DNA from 2 places in the Microbacterium sp. HM-570 genome. Region 1 is predicted to be linked to the other one. Evidence: predicted binding sites of a transcription regulator. Region 1 holds the regulator's gene; the other holds the start of a gene.
What was found. The regulator HrcA, encoded in region 1, represses chaperone genes, less so after heat shock. The targets are predictions, from matches to a motif close to TTNGCACTCGNNNNNNNCGAGTGCNAA.
Positions count from the first base shown of each region.

Region 2: groL (chaperonin GroEL) is a predicted target of HrcA. The motif match lies at 1,331-1,357, and genes of this name have one in related genera.

Region 1 covers NZ_CM135111.1:3,329,777-3,336,451, reverse strand. The annotation lists gene ybeY (rRNA maturation RNase YbeY) at 1-16, opposite strand, end outside; gene ACT9TC_RS15915 (PhoH family protein) at 13-1,116, opposite strand; gene ACT9TC_RS15910 (HIT domain-containing protein) at 1,109-1,402, opposite strand; gene ACT9TC_RS15905 (16S rRNA (uracil(1498)-N(3))-methyltransferase) at 1,725-2,462, opposite strand; gene dnaJ (molecular chaperone DnaJ) at 2,462-3,583, opposite strand; gene hrcA (heat-inducible transcriptional repressor HrcA) at 3,634-4,674, opposite strand; gene hemW (radical SAM family heme chaperone HemW) at 4,765-5,982, opposite strand; gene ACT9TC_RS15885 (DUF1990 family protein) at 5,984-6,634, opposite strand; gene lepA (translation elongation factor 4) at 6,644-6,675, opposite strand, start outside.
Region 2 covers NZ_CM135111.1:1,103,469-1,110,143, forward strand. The annotation lists gene groL (chaperonin GroEL) at 1-1,296, opposite strand, end outside; gene ACT9TC_RS05150 (DUF3048 domain-containing protein) at 1,463-2,551, opposite strand; gene ACT9TC_RS05155 (cold-shock protein) at 2,664-2,870, opposite strand; gene ACT9TC_RS05160 (LytR C-terminal domain-containing protein) at 3,030-3,596, opposite strand; gene ACT9TC_RS05165 (DUF3263 domain-containing protein) at 3,655-3,924, opposite strand; gene ACT9TC_RS05170 (DUF2332 family protein) at 3,952-4,971, opposite strand; gene msrB (peptide-methionine (R)-S-oxide reductase MsrB) at 5,090-5,491, shown strand; gene ACT9TC_RS05180 (nitroreductase family protein) at 5,488-6,027, shown strand; gene ACT9TC_RS05185 (DMT family transporter) at 6,024-6,675, opposite strand, start outside.

The sequences.
Region 1 (6,675 bases):
TGATCTCGATGGTCATGAGCGTCCTCCCTGGCTCTTGCGGTCACGCGGCCCGAGTGGGCGGGTGGAAGATCGACGCTCGGCCCGATTGGCGAACTGCGCCGCCTGCTCGCGCTCGTAGCGCTCGGCCGTCCGCTGCTCGTCGTACTCGGTGTACGCGTCGACGATCTTGCCGACGAGCGTGTGCCGCACGACATCCGCACTGGACAGACGGGCGAAATGGATGTCGTCGATGTCGTCGAGCACCTTGGTGACCAGGCGCAGTCCCGACGATCCGCCCGGCAGGTCGACCTGCGTGATGTCACCTGTCACGACCATGCGCGTGTTGAAGCCGAGGCGCGTCAGGAACATCTTCATCTGCTCGGGCGTGGTGTTCTGGGCCTCGTCGAGCACGACGAACGAGTCGTTGAGCGTGCGGCCGCGCATGTACGCGAGCGGCGCGACCTCGATCGTTCCCGTCGCCATGAGCTTGGGGACGATGTCGGGGTCCATCATTTCGTTCAGCGCGTCGTACAGCGGGCGCAGATACGGGTCGATCTTGTCGTTGAGCGTGCCCGGCAAGAACCCGAGCCGCTCCCCCGCCTCGACCGCGGGACGGGTCAGGATGATGCGACTGACCTCCTTGCGCTGCAGCGCTTGTACGGCCTTTGCCATCGCGAGGTAGGTCTTGCCGGTACCGGCCGGGCCGATGCCGAACGTGATCGTGTTCTCTTCGATCGCGTCGACGTACTCCTTCTGCCCGAGGGTCTTCGGACGGATGATCCGACCGCGCGACGAGAGGATCGCCTCGCCCAGCACATCCGTGGGTCGACGCGCGGGATCGTCGCCGAGCATCCGCGCGGACGACGATACGTCGGCGGGAGCAACGCTGTAGCCCTCGCGAGTCATGGTGAGCAGTTCGTCGACGAGAGTGCGGGCAGCGGCCACGGCATCCCGTGGTCCCGACAGCGTGATCTCGTTGCCGCGGACGTGGACGTCCACATCCGGATGCTCCTTCTCGACCACGCGCAGGAGTCGATCCTGCGGGCCGAGCAGCTGCACCATCGCGACACCGTCGGCCAGGACCCGCTCGTTGACGATCTCTTCGCCCGACGCGGTCTGTTCGGTCGGTTCAGTCACTGACGCTCTTCTCGGAAAGTCCGCCCGCGAGAACGTGGGCGTGTACATGGAAAACGGTCTGGCCTGCCTCGGCCCCGGTGTTGAAGACCAACCGGAAGTCTCCGTCGGAATTCTCCATCGCGAGGGTGTTCGCGACCCCGATCATCTCGGCGAGGAGCTCCGGGTCACCCGCGGCGAGCTCCACGACGTTGCGGTACTTCTCGGTCTTCGGGATCACCAACAGGTGCAGGGGTGCGCGCGGCGCGATGTCTTTGATGGCGAACACGTTCTCGGTCTCGCCCACCATTTCGGAGGGGATGTCGCCGCGCAGGATGCGCGTGAAGATCGAGGGTTCTGTGCTCACCCCTCCAGTCTATCGGCGGGACTGTTGCGCGGTCGGGCGGTGCCGGAGGCGTAAACCTGAAAGGAAATTCACGCGAGATCGTGCCCGGAAACGCCGATCTGGCGCAACCAGGCCCCGATATTCCTTTCAGATTTACATCACGGGGGGGGTCACACGGGTCACTTCGACAGGCTCAGTGACCGAGGGGTCGGGTGGGTCACTTCGGCAGGCTCAGCGACCGAGGGGTCGGGTGGGTCACTTCGGCAGGCTCAGTGACCGAGCGGGGTCACCAGCGGCCGAGGGCCGCGCTCGCTACCGCCAGCGCGGCGGGGCCCGCGGTCGAGGTCCGCAGAACCGTGGCACCGAGCCGCACCAGCACGGCACCGGCCGCGACGAGCACGTCGAGCTCGTCCGGTGCGATCCCACCCTCCGGCCCCACCACCAGCACGATGTCGCGCTCATTCACGGGCTTCAGAAGCTGCGCCGTGAGCGTCGCCTCGGCGGTCGGTTCGAGCACCAGAACGGATGCTTCGGCCGCACGCGCGGCGAGCTGCCTGGTCGAGACGGGGGCCGAGACATCGGGAATCCACGCCCGGTGCGCCTGCTTCGCGGCCTCGCGCGTGATGGCCTCCCACCGCGCCACGCCCTTGTCGAGCTTCGGGCCGGACCACCGCGAAACACTGCGAGACGCCTGCCACGGCACGACCTCGTCGACGCCGAGCTCGGTAGCGGCTTGCACGGCGAGCTCGTCCCGATCGCCCTTCGCCAACGCCTGAACGAGCACGAGACGCGGCGAGGCCTGCGGCTCGACCCGCCGCGCGATCACGCGCACCGCCACCTCTTTCGGGCCGACGTCCTCGCAGATCCCGTCGAGCCACACTCCGCGCCCGTCACCGACCGTGACGGTCTCGCCCGAGCGCACACGCCGCACGACGGCAGCGTGATGAGCCTCGGCACCCGTGAGTCCTAGCAGACTTCCAACCGCAGCATCCGTCGCCTGATCGGCAACGAAATGCAGGGGCATCAGGCGTTCCGGAAGCGGTCGCGGAGCTTCGAGAAGATGCCCTGCTGGAAGTGCGCGAGCTTGGGCGCCGGAGCCTTGGTGCGCTTGCGCAACTCCTCGATCAGGGCCCGTTCCTTGGCATCGAGACGTGTCGGCGTGAGTACCTGCACGCCGACACGGAGGTCGCCGCGCTGCGTGCCGCGAAGGGGCGTGACGCCGCGCCCCTTGATCGTCAGGATATCGCCGGCCTGGATGCCGGGCCGCACCTCGAGCTCAACGGGACCATCAAGCGCCTCGATCGTCGTCGTCGTGCCGAGAACGGCATCCGGCATCGACACCTCGAGGGTCGCGAGCAGGTCGTCGCCCTCGCGGCTGAACACCTCGTGGTGCGACACGGTGACCTCGATGTAGAGATCGCCGTGCGGACCGCCGGCCGGGCCGATCTCGCCCGAGCCCGGCAGCTGCAAGCGCAGTCCGGTCTCGACGCCCGAGGGGATGTCGAGCGAAACCGTACGGCGTGAGCGCACGCGCCCCTGACCCTGGCAGGTCGAGCAGGGGTACGGGATCGTCGTGCCGTAGCCCTGGCAGGTCTGGCACGGTTGGCTCGTCACGACGTTGCCGAGCAGGCTCCGGACGGTGCGCTGCACGTGACCGGACCCACCGCAGATGTCGCAGGTCACCGGCTGGGTTCCGGGCTGGCAGCACGATCCCTGGCAAGTCTCACAGATGACAGCGGTGTCGACCTCGAGGTCGCGATGCACGCCGAAGACGACGTCCGAGAGGTCGAGCGTCACGCGGACGAGCGCATCCTGGCCCCGCTCGCGCCGCGAACGCGGACGCTGCCCGCGACCGCCGCCGCCCTGCGCACCGCCGAAGAAGGTCTCGAAGATGTCGCCGAAGCCACCGAATCCGCCCGCAGCGCCCCCGCCGAACGGGTTGTCGCCGCCGCGGTCGTACTTACTGCGTTCTTCGGCGTTGCTCAGCACGTCGTACGCGTGCGTGACGAGCTTGAAGCGCTCCGCCGCATCCGCTCCCGAATTCACGTCGGGGTGCAGCTCGCGCGCCAAACGCCGGTACGCCTTCTTGATGTCTTCGGTGCTCGCATCGCGCGAGACGCCCAGCACCTCGTAGTGGTCTGCCATGTTGCCTTTCACAGATATCCGGCGACGCTCGGCCGTCCGGTGTGCGTCCGTTAGCGGGACGACTCGTCTTCGTCGAGCATGCGCGATAGGTAGCGCGCGACGGCTCGGGCTGCCGCCAGGTTGCTCGGGTAATCCATCCGGGTCGGACCCATCACGCCCACGCGGGCCATGGATCCGGATGTCTCGTAGTCACTCGTGACGATGGATGCCTCGGCGAGGCCCCATGGTTCGTTCTCGCGACCGATGCTGGCCGCCAATCCCTGGCTGTCGGCGACCATCTCGCTCATGAGTCGGATCAGCGTGACCTGCTCCTCGATCGCCTCGAGCAACGGATAAATGCTGCCACGGAAGTCGGTCTCGCGCCGCGCGAGGTTGGCGGCGCCGGCCATGACGAGACGGTCTTGCCGGAACTCTTCGAGCTCCTCCGACAGCACATGCGCGACCTGGACGAGCGCGGCGTCGATGACCGGAGCGGCCGGGTCGGCCTGCACGCGCAGCGCCTCGACCCGCTCCGCGGCGACGCCCACGGCCAGCCCGGTGAGGAGCGCCGCGAGTCGCGTCCGAAGAACCGGAATGTCTTCGTCATCCAGAGGCACCGTGAGCGGCGCGATCCGCTGCGAGACCCGGCCGGTGTCGGTGACCAGGATGACGAGCAGGCGCTGGGGCGCGAGCGAGACGAGTTCGACGTGCGTGACATGCGCATTGGCGAACGACGGATACTGCACGACAGCGACCTGTCCGGTCAGCTGCGACAGAACGCGGACCGTTCGCGCGAGCACATCGTCGAGATCGCCCGTGCCTCCGAGAAAGCTCGAGATGGCGGTCCGTTGCGCGGGCGAGAGCGGACGGACTTCGGCCAGGTGATCGACGAAAACCCGGTAGCCCTTATCGGTCGGAACGCGGCCTGACGACGTGTGCGGGGCGACGATCAGTTCTTCGTCTTCGAGCAGCGCCATGTCATTGCGGATCGTCGCTGCCGACACCCCGAAAGCGTGCCGCTCGACGATCGAACGGCTGCCGACCGGTTCGTGCGTTGCGACGTAGTCCTGGACGATCGCCCGGAGGACCTGCAGGCCTCGTTCGTTGACCATGCATCCCCCTTCCGCTGGCACTCGTGAAGTCTGAGTGCCAATTCTAACGCGTCGGGAGGCGTCGGCGCTGTTGCGGCGCGGTCGGCGGATTTACGGCAGCAGCGCCCGTACGACAGTGTCGGCGAGCAGCCGCCCCCGCAGCGTCAGCACGATGCGACCCCGCAGGGCATCGGATGCCTCGACCAGGCCGTCCGCGATCAGCCCGGCAACCGCCACGCGCGACGCGGAAGGCACACGATCGAGCGCGAGCCCCTCGCGAATGCGCGACTCCAGCAGCACCCGTTCCAACGCGGTGGCCGCGGCATCCGGTCTCTCGCGTCCCGCCGCGGGTGACTCCCCCGCCGCGAGGCGTTGCGCGTATGCCGCCGGATGCTTGACGTTCCACCAGCGCAGCCCACCGACGTGGCTGTGGGCACCGGGACCGAAGCCCCACCAGTCCTGGCTGCGCCAGTAGTTGAGGTTGTGCTGAGAGCGATTCTCGGGCGTCCGCGCCCAGTTGCTCACCTCGTACCAGTCATACCCGGCGGCACTGAGGCGAGCATCGGCGGCTTCGTACATGTCGGCCTGCAGGTCGTCGTCGGGGGCGACCAGCTCACCGCGACGGATGCGTCGGTGCAGCGGCGTGCCCTCCTCCACGATCAGGGCGTAGGCCGAGACGTGATCGGGGTCCTGCGCGAGCGCCGACTCGAGCGACCGGGTCCAGTCGTCCAGCGACTCCCCCGGTGCCCCGTAGATCAGGTCGAGGCTCACGGCCAGACCCGCGGCGCGGGCCGTCCGGACGGCGGTGGCAACGTTCTCGGGATTGTGGGTGCGGTCGAGCGCCGCGAGCACGTGCGGCACGCTCGACTGCATGCCGATCGACAGGCGTGTGACGCCGGCCGCGGCGAGGGTGTCTGCGACCTCGGTGGTCATGGTGTCGGGGTTCGCCTCGACCGTGATCTCGGCGCCGGGCATCAGCCCGAACGCGTCACGAACATCGCCGAGCATCCGCGCGAGATCGCGCGCGGGCAGGAGCGTCGGCGTGCCCCCGCCGATGAAGACCGTCGATGCGGGACGGAGAGCCCCCGCATCCGTCAGCACGCGGCGCGCGATCGTGATCTCGCCCGACAGCGTCTCGGCATAGGAGTCCTGCCGCACGCCGCGCAACTCGGTCGCGGTGTACGTGTTGAAGTCGCAGTATCCGCAGCGCACGCGGCAGAACGGAACGTGCAGGTAGACGCCGAAATCCGCCGCGGGGTCGAGGGCGAGATCCCGCGGCAGCGCACCGTCGGCGGGTGCGGGATCGCCGACGGGAAGGGGGCCGGCCACGTCAGGAGGGGGTCGTGTACAACGGCGAGATGGCCTGCAGATACCGTGTGAAGAGCTGCCGACGGCGACGGCGCACGAGGCCCTTCATCATGCGGTACGTGGTCGCGGCGGGCGCGTCGAATGCCCGCACGGTGAACCAGACCTCGTCGTTCGGCAACCAGTCGACCATGAAGGACTCTTCACCCCGGACGACGGAGCTACCTACCGTACCGAGCGCGAACCCCACCCGGCGCGTCTCCTCGACCACGAAGATCACGCGTAGCTCGGCATCCGCGCGCAACCCGCCGATCCGACCCCGCACGTGCACGTTGGTGCCCGCGCCGACGAACGGCGTGCCGTCGGCGTCGAAGCGCTGGTCGGCCTCGGTGCGCGACGGCGCGAGGGCGTTGCCCTCTTCGTCGAAGCTCACGCCGGAGTACATGGGACCGGATGCGGGGCGCACATCCGAGAGGCGGAGCCCCGCGCCGCGCACGGCACCCCACGACAGCAGCGATTCACTCGCTGCCTGGAAGCGTGCCTCACCCGAGCCGATCCGCAGCGTCTCTTCGGCAGGGATGCTCCGCTCGGGTGGAAAGTGCATCAGGTCGGCGGCCTGAGTCGCGCCGACCGCCGCGTAGTTCACCGTGTCGTCCTTGAACGTCCCGCGCCGCATCATGCGAGCCTACTTGGCCTTCGTTTCGGTGTCCCCCGACA
Region 2 (6,675 bases), 1.2 Mb from region 1:
ACCCGTCAGGTTGAGCGTGTCGAACACGTTCTTCCCGGCCTGGATCAGAGCCACGCCACCACCGGCGACGATGCCCTCTTCGACGGCGGCCTTCGCGTTGCGAACGGCGTCCTCGATGCGGTGCTTGCGCTCCTTGAGCTCGACCTCGGTTGCAGCTCCCGCCTTGATGACGGCGACGCCACCGGCGAGCTTGGCGAGACGCTCCTGGAGCTTCTCACGGTCGTAGTCGCTGTCGGTGTTCTCGATCTCGCGGCGGATCTGGGTCACGCGACCCTCGATCTGCTCCGAGTCGCCGGCACCCTCGACGATCGTGGTCTCATCCTTGGTGATGATGACCTTGCGTGCCTTGCCGAGCAGGTCGGTGGTCGTGTTCTCGAGCTTGAGACCGACCTCTTCGCTGATGACCTGACCACCGGTGAGGATGGCGATGTCCTGCAGCTGCGCCTTGCGACGGTCGCCGAAGCCGGGAGCCTTGACAGCAGCCGACTTGAAGATGCCGCGGATCTTGTTGAGCACGAGAGTCGCGAGAGCCTCGCCCTCGACGTCCTCGGCGATGATGACGAGCTCCTTGCCCTCCTGGATCACCTTGTCAACGACCGGCAGAAGGTCCTTGATGTTCGAGATCTTGGAGTTCGCGATGAGGATGTAGGGGTCCTCGAACACGGCTTCCTGGCGCTCGGGGTCGGTGACGAAGTAGGGGTTGATGAATCCCTTGTCGAAACGCATACCCTCGGTGAGCTCGAGCTCGGTGCCGAACGTGTTCGACTCCTCGACGGTGACGACGCCTTCCTTGCCGACCTTGTCGATCGCCTCGGCGATCAGGTCGCCGATGGTGGTGTCGGCGGCCGAGATCGATGCCGTGGCGGCGATCTCTTCCTTGGTCTCGACCTCTTTGGCGCTCTTCAGCAGCTCGGCCGAGATGGCCGCGACGGCCTTCTCAATACCGCGCTTGAGCGAGATGGGGTCGGCGCCGGCCGCGACGTTGCGCAGGCCTTCTTTGACGAGGGCCTGAGCGAGAACGGTAGCGGTGGTGGTGCCGTCACCTGCGACGTCGTCGGTCTTCTTGGCGACCTCCTTGACGAGCTCCGCGCCGATCTTCTCGTACGGGTCGTCGAGTTCGATCTCCTTGGCGATCGAAACGCCGTCGTTCGTGATTGTGGGGGCGCCCCACTTCTTCTCGAGCACGACGTTGCGACCGCGGGGGCCGAGCGTCACCTTGACGGCGTCGGCGAGGATGTTCAGGCCGCGCTCGAGGCCGCGACGGGCCTCTTCGTCGAAAGCGATGATCTTTGCCATGTGTGTGTCGTCCCTCCCGGACGTAGGTATTGGTTTAGCACTCCGGTAAGGCGAGTGCTAACGCCCATTCTGGCACTCACCCCCACCGAGTGCAAGCTGCGCATACCGGGGAGGACGGATGTCCCCGGCACGAGACATCCGTGCGGCGCGACCCCTCGGGTCCGGGTCAGACGACCGCGATGCTTCCGCCGCGCGCATTGGGCACGAGCTCGACCCACGTGTTGCCGGGGGCGAGATAGACCGGAGTGCCGTACTGGTTCGTGAGTTGGATGGGCGCATCGGCGGATGCCTTGGTCCACGTGACCTGGATGGTCTTTCCGCCCGTTGCCACCCATGCCGGCCCACTACCCATCATGACCGTCTTCGGGATGTCGCCGTAGGCCCAGTCGATGCTCACCGAAAGCGCGACGACATTGGTCGCCGCGAGCTGCCCGCCCGCGGAAGCCATGTCGGGCGCACCGTTCTGCGAACGTAGGTAGCGCCCGGATCCCGCGTCCCACCGCCACGACCGGCCTTCCTTCGCCGAGAAGAACAGATCGAATCCGTTGGCCGTGCTCCCGTATGCCGCGGCCGATGCCGTCTGCGGACGCTGCGAATACGCGAACTGCTGAGCGGGCGGAGGCACATCGGCGTACGCGGCGCGCAACTCTTGAGCTTTCACGATGACGTTGTGCGGCGCGGTCTTTGACCGGGTGCGGTACATGAAGCGATCGTCCACGCCGCCGTGGATGGCGTTGTGCACGGGTGTGTTGAGCATCATGTCCACGAAGCGCTGCTGGCCGCCGGAGTAGGCGATGAGTCCGCCGAACGGCGAGACGATGTCGGGATCCATCGGACGGATGCTTCGAACCGGGCCGATCTCGGCGGGCACGTCCGAGAACCAGAGCGCGACGTAGCGGGTCAGACCGCCCTCGACGAGCTCCTCGAACACGATGTCCGTGTGGTCCAGACCCACCTGCGGGCGCGCCGCGATGTGGTTGTCGATCTTCGCCGCGAGGGCGGGGCCCGTGATCGTCTCGGCCGGGACCTGCGTTCCGCGCAGGGGCTGCACGGCCAGCGGGGGCGCCTCGGGGGTGGGCGTCGGCGTGGGCGTGGGCTCGGCCGACGCCGTCGCACTGGGCGACGCCGAGGGCGAAGCGGCATCCGTCGTGTCCGCGGCGCACCCGCTGATCACGAGCGCCGAGACCAGGACGCCGACGGTTGCGGCGAGCCGCACGGAACGCGGGAGCGCGCGGGCCCGCGCAGGCGACTTCATGCGCGTCAGACTAGGGCGCACGCGACGGGTGAGGCCGTCGACACGGCGGGCGACGCGGAAGCCGACGCACCATCTGCCGGCGCGTCAAACGACGGGACATCCAAAACGCGCGTCAAGAAACGACGCGAACGGATTCTGCCTGCGGGCCCTTCTGGCCCGCGCCGACCGTGAACTCGACGAGTTGCCCCTCTTCGAGGACGCGGAAGCCCGTCATGTCGATGTTCGAGTAGTGGACGAAGACGTCCTGCCCCCCGTCGACCACGGTGATGAAGCCGAATCCCTTCTCGGCGTTGAACCATTTGACGGTGCCCTGGGTCATGCGTTAACTCCTGTGCTGCGCGGGTGAGACAGGGTCATGCTAGCCAGCGAAATCGCGCCAAAAGTGCCGCGAGGTCAACTGTTGACACGGGGGCCGTCAACTCGTAACTCTGCCGAAACATGCGGGCGAATAGGTGCGGCAATGCGCCCCTTCGCCGGGCTACGGGGCGGGTGTCTCGGTCGCGACGGGCTCGACGCGGTCGAGTCCGAGAACCACGGTCAGCTGCGTGACGGGAGTGCCGGGGAGCGGATACTCGGGGTCGAGCACGACCTCGGCCGCACCGATCACACCGGCGAGGCCGCGAGCGGCACCCTCCGCCTCGGGCGCGGCGTAGTAGACGGTCGTCAGCGGGAAGGCTCGATCGCCGGCGTTGCCCGCGAGCACGTTGGCCTCGGGCCATCCGTTCGCCACCAACTCGTCCTTCACCAGCGTCGCCTGTCCCTCCTCGGGCGTGCCGTTGAGCACGAGGACGGTGTACGAGGTGTCGACGACGGGTTCGGCCGTCGGGACGATCGAGACCGAGGGCGCGGGAGTCGGAAAGAGCACGATCTTGCCCTGCCAGATCATGCTCGCGAAGATGCCCAGCAGGATCAGGAAGATGGTTGCGACGAGCGCCCACAGGAAGGTCGTCCAGCCGCGGACGCGAGGATTCTCGGCCCGGTGTGCGCCGACACGGCCGGGGGACGCAGAGATGTCGTCGAATCGATCGGTGGGGGGCGTGGGCACCTCAGAATGCTACCGGCGGACGCGTGTGCGAACCCTCAACGCCGCGGCCGGCGGGGGTTCAGAGTCCGAGCGCGCCTTCGCGGGCGGCTCGTTCAGCGTCACGCTGATCGCGGACCCGGCGCAGACGCTTCACCAGCATCGGGTCGTAGGCGAGGGCTGCTTCGGTCTCGATCAGTCGGCCCAGCAGCTGGTAGTAGCGCGCGGGTGCGAGGTCGAGTTCGGCACGGATCGCCTCTTCTTTCGCGCCGACATGCCGACGCCACTCGGCCTCGAAATCGAGGATCGCGCGCTCATCGACGGTGAGGGCATCACTCGGGGATTCGGCCATGTCCCCAGGGTAGGTCGGCCGGACGCGTCAGCCCGCGCGCCACTCCAGCCAAGCGCCAAGCGGATCCGCCGCGGCCAGAATGCGCTCATCGTGGCTCAGGACGAACCCCGGCCATCCGGTCGCGTCCACCGGCGTCGTCCAGCGTTGATGAAGCGCGGGCGGATCCAGCGATATCCAGTGCACGCCGTCACTCCGCAGCTCGGCGAGCGCGTCGAACAGCCGCTCGCGCCCGGCACGGGGCACGTGCGGCAGGAGGCCGGGCGTGGTCACCACGACCGTCGCGTCGGGCGGCGCGGAATCCGCCAGGCGCCGGAGCGCCTCGGGATCGGTGGCGTCGCCCGCATCGATGCGTAGGTGCTCGGCTGCGGCAAGATCCAGCGCCGCATCGATGCGCGCCGCGCGGCCCGTCTCGCCGGGCCATACGAGCGCCGTGGCGAAGCGACGGTCGTCTGAGTCGGAGGGGTCGAGCGGGCGGAGGTCGAGCCCCGCACGCCAGACGATTTCGGGCATGCGCAGTTCGGGCGTGCGCAGTTCGGGCATGCGCAGGTCGGGCCGACGGTCGCCGCGCAGTTCGCACGTGAGCACGACCGAGGATGGGCCATCCGTGGGATCGAGGGCCGCACTCCCCGCCCCGCCGTACCGATACGAGTACCGGTCCGGCAGCAGGCACAGGCCCGCGGATGCCCCGAGTTCGATCAGCGCGATCGGCCCCTCGATCGCGGCGAGCGCCGGCAACAGCACGGCGCACCTTTGCGGTTCGTTGGTCTGCAGGGAGCGGACGGATGCGTCCGCGGCGAGTTCTGCTCCGTGCTGCACGAGCCAGTCCGCGAATGCCGCGTATCCACCGACTTCGGGCGCACCACGCAACCGAGCAAGGGCGAACACCAGCGGGGGCTGGCGGCGGTCGGCCGGGAGCCGTCCGATGACGTCGCACGCCGAGGCATCCGTCGCCACGCCACTCGCCCATTCGGCGTACAGGGCGGATCGACCCGGAGCCTCGATGAGCGCAAAACGCTCGTATCGCTCCGCAACTTGGTCTCGTGCCACTTGATCTCGCCCCACCTGATTCCGCGCCACCATGCCCTTATTCAATCGCGTAGGTGCCCGCGGATGCGTCCAGCAGGTCGCACGCAGGGTTGAATGGAGAGGAAGACAGGAGTGTGCGATGGACTACACCATCACCAAGACCGACGAGCAGTGGCGTGCAGAACTCGACGCCGACCGTTTCGCCGTGCTGCGGCAGGCCGCGACCGAGACGCCGTTCAGCGGCGAACTACTCGACGAGGGCCGCGCCGGCCTCTATACGTGCGGCGCGTGCAACGCCGAACTCTTCGAGAGCGGCACGAAGTTCGATTCCGGATGCGGGTGGCCGAGCTTCTACGAATCCGTCCGGCCCGACGCGGTCGAGCTGATCGAGGACGACTCGCTCGGCATGATGCGCACCGAGGTGCGCTGCGCCGCGTGCGGGTCGCACCTGGGCCATGTTTTCCCCGACGGCTACGGCACACCCACGGGTGACCGGTACTGCATGAACTCGCTCGCGCTGTCGTTCGAGCCCGAGAAGTGACCGCGCTCGACGCCGTCCGCGCGCGGCGTTCGTGGTCGAAGGTCACGGACGAGGCTCCCACGCACGACGAACTGCTCGAGTTGGTCTCGGCCGCGGGTCGGGTCGCTGATCACTCCGGGCTGCGTCCCTGGCGCCTGATCGAACTGCGCGGGGACGACCGTGAGACGCTCGGCCGCGCGATCAACAAGGCCGAGGGCGAGAAGGGCGCATCCAGCAAGCCGCGCCGCGCTCCCCTGCTGATCGCCGTCGTGGCGAGCTACCGCAAGAGCGACAAGGTGCCTCGCTGGGAGCAGGAGGCCGTGGCATCCGGTGTCGCTCACGTGCTCAGCCTGCTGCTCGACGAGGCAGGCTACGGCGTCCTCTGGCGCACCGGGCACTACACGCGGGCGAAGGCCGTGGCCAAGGCGCACGGGCTGAAGAAGAACGAAGAGCTGTTGGGGTGGCTGTACGTGGGCAAGAAGCCCGAGCGCACGCGCGGTGGCTTCCGACGCGGTGTGGATGCCTCGCGCTTCGTCTCGCGAATGCCCCGCCCCTAGCGCCGGCGCGGCAGCACGACCACGAGCACCGCGATGAGTGCGATCGCCACGGCGATGAGCGCGCGCGGTACGTCGAGGTCTGCATCCGTCGGCCACGCCACGTCGAGCACGACGGATGTCGCGAGCAGGCCCACGACCGAACCGAGCCCGAGCAGCAGCACTCCCGTGTACCGGACGAGTCCGGCCGACACGAAGATGTACACGACCCCCGTGGCACCGCCGAGATAGAGCCAGGGATTTGTCGGGAGCACCGCAGGGGGACCGACGACCGCAATGTGGATTGCGGCCGCGGCGCCGAGGATGATGGTCCCGCCCAGGAAGTTGACGAACGTCGCGGCGAAGGCCGACTCGACGCGCTGCCGCAGACGCCCGTTCGTCGCCTGTTGCCACGAGATGCCCGCGCCCGCGAGAAAGGGCAGGGCCAGCATCCACCACGGCACCGAAACCACGGCACTGCCGACCAGGCCCACAGCGACCGCGACGAGCGCGAGCGCTCCCCCACCGACGCGTCGCATCGTGACCGGAACGACTCCTGCGGGACCGTAGCCGACACGGTCGAGCACCAGTCCGCCGACCGTCTGCCCCGCGACGACCCCGACGGTGAAGAGCGAGACGCCGAGCAACCCGACCGTCAGGCCCTGGGTCGCG